Regions from separate parts of the Mesorhizobium sp. M0296 genome, predicted to be linked through region 1. Evidence: predicted binding sites of a transcription regulator. Region 1 holds the regulator's gene; each other region holds the start of a gene.
The links. Region 1 encodes HrcA, which represses chaperone genes, less so after heat shock. Its sites were predicted from a motif close to GTTAGCACTCNCNNNNNGNGAGTGCTAAC; they were not measured.
Positions count from the first base shown of each region.

Region 2: a site for HrcA is predicted at 1,018-1,046, ahead of NKI97_RS32430 (co-chaperone GroES). Genes of this name have one in related genera too.
Region 3: a site for HrcA is predicted at 877-905, ahead of groES (co-chaperone GroES). Genes of this name have one in related genera too.

Region 1 is NZ_JAMYRZ010000011.1:60,162-62,360, forward strand. Features, by position in the region: gene rph (ribonuclease PH) at 1-402, opposite strand, end outside; gene hrcA (heat-inducible transcriptional repressor HrcA) at 549-1,661, shown strand; gene NKI97_RS13245 (hypothetical protein) at 1,698-1,895, shown strand; gene NKI97_RS13250 (PQQ-dependent sugar dehydrogenase) at 1,995-2,199, shown strand, end outside.
Region 2 is NZ_JAMYRZ010000058.1:8,773-10,971, reverse strand. Features, by position in the region: gene NKI97_RS32440 (hypothetical protein) at 11-361, opposite strand; gene NKI97_RS32435 (hypothetical protein) at 358-621, opposite strand; gene NKI97_RS32430 (co-chaperone GroES) at 1,101-1,415, shown strand; gene groL (chaperonin GroEL) at 1,468-2,199, shown strand, end outside.
Region 3 is NZ_JAMYRZ010000010.1:28,100-30,298, reverse strand. Features, by position in the region: gene groL (chaperonin GroEL) at 1-457, opposite strand, end outside; gene groES (co-chaperone GroES) at 508-822, opposite strand; gene NKI97_RS12080 (hypothetical protein) at 1,452-1,889, opposite strand.

The DNA of each region.
Region 1 (2,199 bases):
CCAGCCGCCGGTGATCGAAGCGGTGCGCGTGCCGCCGTCGGCCTGGATCACGTCGCAGTCGACGGTGATCTGCTGCTCGCCGAGCGCCTGCAGATCGACCACGGCGCGCAGGGAGCGGCCGATCAGCCGCTGGATTTCCAGCGTGCGGCCGCCTTGTTTGCCGGCCGAAGCCTCGCGGCGCATGCGCTCGCCGGTCGAACGCGGCAGCATGCCGTATTCCGCCGTCACCCAGCCCTTGCCGGAGTTGCGCATCCAGCCCGGCACCTTTTCCTCCAGGCTGGCCGTACACAGCACATGCGTGTCGCCGAACTTCACCAGGCACGAGCCTTCCGCATGCTTGGAGACGCCGCGCTCGAAGGAGATGGGGCGCATTTCGTCGAATTGGCGTTTGGAAGGGCGCATTCAGGCTTCTTTCTTTCTTCGGAATCTTGGCCGGGGAATCTTGGCCGGCTTGTAGCCGCACGGGGCGTGAGGCGCAAAGGAAAATGGACCGGTTGCGCCGACACCGCGGAAGTCTATATCTTCGGGGCGGAGGTTTTTGGCTCGAAATGACAAAGGCAGTCGATCCCGGTTTGCAGTCGCACGTGCTCCCGTCGCACGCGCTGCAATCGCCCGCGCTTCAATCGCTCGACATGCGTTCGCGCGACATCTTCCGGCGCATCGTCGATTCCTATTTGAGGGATGGCGAGCCGGTCGGTTCGCGCAGCCTGTCGCGCATCCTGCCGTCGTCGCTGTCGCCGGCCACCATCCGCAACGTGATGAGCGACCTTGAGCATCTCGGCCTGATCTATGCGCCGCACATTTCGGCTGGCCGGCTGCCGACTCAGGCAGGCCTGCGCTTCTTCGTCGATGCTTTCATGGAACTTGGTGACCTCTCCGACGAGGAGCGCCGCACCATCGAGGCCCAGGTGCGCGCCTCCGGCTCGGGCGCGACGCTGGAGCATATGCTGACCGAGGCCAGCCAGATGCTGTCCGGCATGTCGCGCGGCGCCGGCCTCGTGCTCGCCGCCAAGAATGAGGTGGCGCTTAAGCACATCGAATTCATCCAGCTCGAGCCGACCAAGGCGCTGGCCGTGCTGGTCTCGCAGAACGGCGACGTCGAAAATCGCGTCATCGATCTGCCCGCCGGCATCACCATCTCGCAATTGCACGAAGCCTCCAACTTCCTCAACGCCCATATCCGCGGTCGCACCCTGGCCGAGGCGCGGGTCGAGATCGCCCGCATCAAGGAAGAGACCAGGGCAGCCCTCGACACGCTGTCGCAGGATCTGGTCGAGAAGGGCCTGGCGGTCTGGGCAGGCGCTGAAAGCGGCGTGCCTGGGCGGCTTATCGTGCGCGGCCGCGCCAATCTCCTGGAAAACGTCACTGCCCAGGCCGACATAGAATTGCTGCGGCATCTGTTTGAGGATCTGGAGACGCAGGATGGGCTGATCCAGCTTCTCGACCTCGCCGAGGCAGGCCCAGGCGTGCGCATATTCATCGGTTCGGAAAACAAGCTGTTTTCGCTGTCTGGCTCCTCGCTGGTGGTGGCACCCTATCGCGACAAGGACGCGCGCGTCGTCGGTGCGCTCGGCGTCATCGGGCCGACGCGGCTGAATTATGCGCGCATAGTACCGATGGTCGACTATACCGCGCAGCTGATTTCGCGCATGCTGAGCTAGGAGCCGCCGCGGGCCTGCCGCAAGGAGGAGAAAAGAATGGCGCTGGAATCGTTCAAGGCCCAGATCAGTCTGCTGCTCGAAGAAATGATCAACCAGCCAGAGGATCAGCACGAGGTGCAAGAGCAATTGCGCGAGAAGCTGCAAGAGATGCGGGCGATGGGTTTGCCGCTGCCGGCCGATCTGGTCGCGCTGGAAAAGCGCCTCGACGACGACTTTTACGCCTCTGGCAACTGAACGGGTTCGGCTTCAAATCCTCGTGTGCTGGACGGCCGCTTGGAACGATCAATACCTGATGCCGTTTGCCCTGTTCGAGGCGAATCCCGGAGGACGTTGATGATCCGATCTGGCGGCTTTGCGGCCGTTGCCGCTGCCCTCCTTGTTGCGACACCGGCAGCCGCCCAGCAGGCGGACCAGAATGTGCTCAAAGGCGAAGCCGCGTTTGGCGATTGGCAAGCCGACAGGCCTGGCGTCCGACGCCTGATTGGGCCGCGAGACATGCCGGCAGCCGACCCCGCCCAATCCGCTTCGAACGGCGCCG
Region 2 (2,199 bases), on a different contig from region 1:
GAATGCGCCTTCAGGTTTCGGCGGTGCTTTCACCTGTTTCGGCTTTCTGATCTCGCGGCTGCTGCGTTTCTGTCCCTTGGCCATTGCCGAACGTCCTTTTTATGAGTGTTGCGCCATCCGGTTGATCCGGGCCTAGCGGTTCCAAGCGGTCTTGGGTCGCAACCCGTTCATGGCGCTCGTCGTCATTGCGAAGGCGGTATTGAAACGAGTTGTCGCGCGGAGGTAGCGTTGCGGTGATCCGGTATATATCCCCAAGCTTGGGCGACGTTTGGAACCCGCCCTTCAGCCGGACGCACTGCCCAATCGAAAAAAGATGTTTTGCAGCGTCGCGCGGGGTTGCACGGCGGGATGGTGCCATCATGATTGTTCAAGGTCCTTTGCGAGGGCGGCTTCCAGGTCCGCTGGATTGATCGGCACCATCTGCTGCGTCGGAGCCTGCGTGGCGACCGCCGGCAGGTGCATGAAAGCGCCGACTCGTCGCCAGGCAAGCCGGGAGGTGCCCTCTACCAGCTCCTCGTCGTGGTCGACGCGGTAGTCTCCCGCCGGTTGCGGCGCGTCAAAACCCGGCAAGCGGAAATCCGATGAAAAGTGAACGACAGTTTGCGTGGTGCGGCTGGTCATATTGCAGGCCTCCGCAGGAGCACGCGGATGCGCCTCCTGCATCATTCCCGCTCGAACCGGACGACCCCGATGCTGCCAGTACATCCGTGGTCAGCGCCAGGGTCCAATCCAGATCGAACAGAGCGAAGTGCGCGCCGGATCGGCGGTATGCATTCACTGTCGAGATTCGGGGTGTATGGCGGGTCTAGGTCTCTGACACCGCGAAAGCCAATCGGCCAAAATCAACGCACTCTATATATGCTCCTCAATCGAGCTGCGAACAAGGCGCGAGCACTTTTAAATTTGGGTACTTTCGCGTAACGGCAAAAGGAGAGGCTAAGCCAACTACCTTTACACGGAAATAATTAGACAGCCACCAATTTATATTTTCCTGTTTCCAGGCTATCAGGTTTTATTTTTGGCACTCCTATCATTCGAGTGCCAAAGGGCCTAATACAAAGGCGCGGCCCACCTATGCGCCGGCCGCAGAAAGAATCCCAATGAAATTCCGGCCACTTCACGACCGCGTCGTCATCCGACGCGCCGAAGGCGATATCAAATCCAAGGGCGGGATCATCATTCCCGACAATGCCAAGGAAAAGCCGCAGGAAGGCGAGGTGATTGCCGTCGGTCCGGGCTCGCGCGACGAAAGCGGCAAGCTGATCCCTCTCGACGTGAGGGCTGGCGACGCCGTCATGTTCGGCAAATGGTCGGGAACCGAGGTCAAGATCGACGGCGAAGATCTCCTTATCATGAAGGAGACCGACATCATGGGCATCATCGACAAGGCCAAAGCGGCCAAGAAAGCTGCCTGACCGAGCGATTTTCCCGCTCTCCTCATTTCAAGACTGAACTGGACGAAAAATCATGTCTGCCAAGGAAATCAAATTCGCAACCGACGCTCGTGACCGCATGCTGCGCGGGGTCGAAATCCTGAACAACGCCGTCAAGGTAACGCTCGGTCCCAAGGGCCGCAATGTCATCATCGACAAGGCCTATGGCCCGCCGCGCATCACCAAGGACGGCGTCACCGTCGCCAAGGAGATCGAGCTTTCCGACAAGTTCGAGAATATGGGCGCGCAAATGGTGCGCGAAGTGGCCTCGAAGACCAATGACCTGGCCGGGGACGGCACCACGACCGCAACTGTGCTTGCCGCCTCCATTCTTCGCGAAGGTGCAAAGCTTGTTGCCGCCGGCATGAACCCGATGGATTTGAAGCGCGGCATCGACCTTGCCGTAGCCGCCGTCGTGAAGGACATCCAGGCCCGGTCCAAAAAGGTGAAATCATCGGAGGAGATCGCCCAAGTCGGCACGATTGCCGCCAATGGCGACGCGTCCGTCGGTGCGATGATCGCCGAGGCGATGAAGAAGGTTGGCAATGAAGGTGTAATCACAGTCGAGGAAGCCAAGACGGCCGAGACTGAACTCGAGGTGGTCGAGGGCATGCAGTTCGATCGCGGCTATCTCTCTCCCTACTTCGTTACCAACCCAGAGAAGATGCGCGTGGAACTGGAGGATCCGTACATACTCCTGCACGAGAAGAAACTCGGCAATCTGCAGGCCATGCTGCCGATCCTCGAGGCCGTGGTGCAGAGCGGC
Region 3 (2,199 bases), on a different contig from region 1:
TGGCGGCGATCGTACCAACCTGGGCGATCTCGTCCGAAGATTTGACTTTCCTGGCCCTGGTTTGAATGTCCTTCACCACAGCAGCCACAGCAAGGTCGATGCCGCGCTTGAGATCCATTGGGTTCATGCCCGCGGCAACGAATTTGGCACCTTCGCGCAGGATGGAAGCGGCCAGCACCGTGGCTGTCGTCGTGCCGTCGCCGGCAAGGTCGTTGGTCTTCGAGGCCACTTCGCGCACCATCTGGGCGCCCATGTTCTCGAACTTGTCGGCAAGCTCGATTTCCTTGGCGACGGCGACACCATCCTTGGTGATGCGCGGCGCGCCATAGGCCTTGTCGATGACGACATTGCGGCCTTTGGGGCCGAGCGTCACCTTGACGGCGTTGTTCAGAATTTCGACGCCGCGAAGCATCCGGTTGCGGGCATCGGTAGCGAATTTGATTTCCTTGGCAGACATGATTTTACGTCCAGTTCAGTCTTGAAATTGCGGGATCGGAAATCGCCCGGTCAGGCGGCTTTCTTGGCCGCTTTGGTCTTCTCGACGATGCCCAAAATGTCGCTCTCCTTCATGATCAGGAGGTCCTCGCCATCGATCTTGACCTCGGTGCCGGACCATTTGCCGAACAGGATGAGATCGCCGGCCTTGACGTCGAGCGGGATCAGCTTGCCGCTCTCGTTACGCGAGCCCGGGCCGACGGCGATCACTTCGCCTTCCTGAGGCTTTTCCTTGGCGGTGTCGGGAATAATGATCCCGCCCTTGGATTTGGTATCGCCTTCCGCGCGCCGAATGACGACGCGGTCGTGGAGTGGTCGGAATTTCATTGGGGTTCTTTCTGCCGCCGCACATAGAGCGACTGCAACACTTAACATAGCCCCTTTGGCACTCGAATGATAGGAGTGCCAAATTTTTAATTCCTCAACCGAAAATATTTGAAATGTAAATCAGTCGTTGTTACCGGCGCTTTTGGCCGTCCGAAAGGCGGAGCCATAAGCAATTTTATTGTAATTCATCCCTCTTACTTTTGCCGACAACAGACTATATTAACCCGCAATTACGCACCAAACCTATTGAGCCTTGATTGAATGTTTATATACAGTTCGCGAAAATTTGGCACGATTTGGCTTTCCCGGTCCCGATCGACATAGGTCCGCGACCTTCGACCAACCATGAAGCACCGAATTTTCGACGGCGAATGTATAGCGCTTATCCGGCGCGCATGTCGCTCTGTTCGAGCCTTTGAACCACGGCGCTGACCACGGATGTACTGGCAGCATTGGGATCTTTCCGGTTCGGATGGAAAAGATGCAGGAGGGGCGTCGGCGTGCTCCTGCGGAAAGCCGCACCCCCTCATGCAACGCAGCCTCCCCGCGTGGGGAGCGGTTGCCTGCGCTACGGCGGCGGCTTTCCATGCGAGCCGCTTCAAAAATGATGCTGCGAAACGGCGCTGGCTTTATCCGACGAACGCCTCACGCATCCGAGCGAACATGCCGGGCTGTCTCCCGGCAATCGCCGCACGGATGTGACGGGCGGCCGTTGCGGCGGTCACCGTCGCGCCGAAATGGCAATAGCAGATGATCTCATGCAATTGCCTGTCGGTCAGTTCGAAGAACCGCTTCGCTTCGCCGTAGTTGTCGTTTTCCAACCCGGCGGCGCGGAGGACAGGATCCTCGAAAGCGACTGAGATCGGCGAGCCGTCGCCGCGCATGGCCCCGCGTGCTCTAACCGGCTGATACTCGGTCTGGTGCAGCGTCGAGAGGCGCCGGTCAGGGTTCCGTTCAAGGAGCTCCGCCCAGTGTTCAAGACGCTCGCTGCGCGACATGGCCTGGCGCGGGTAGGCCTGATCGATCTCGGCGACGATCTGCAGTTGCTCGATCGTCTGGTGTTTCATTTTGGCCTCCTATTCGGACGATAGTTGGTCCACCCATATCCTTCTTATGCCTGCGGCCAGCGTGACTCCAACCGATCGTGAAGTCCAATCACGATGATGCTGGGAGGGCTTCCCCCACGAAAATGCGGAGGCTTCGCAAAGATCCGGCCATTAATTTGGCGAACGCGGTCAAATGCGCGGCTGTTCGACGATGTCGGTCTGGAGTCCGTGCCGATCGAGGTGATCGACGGGCAGAGTCTGTGCTGGAGTAGCCCGGCTCCATCGCTGGCCGGGCAGCGGGATCAAGCGAGTGGCAGTTTAGCTTCGAAAC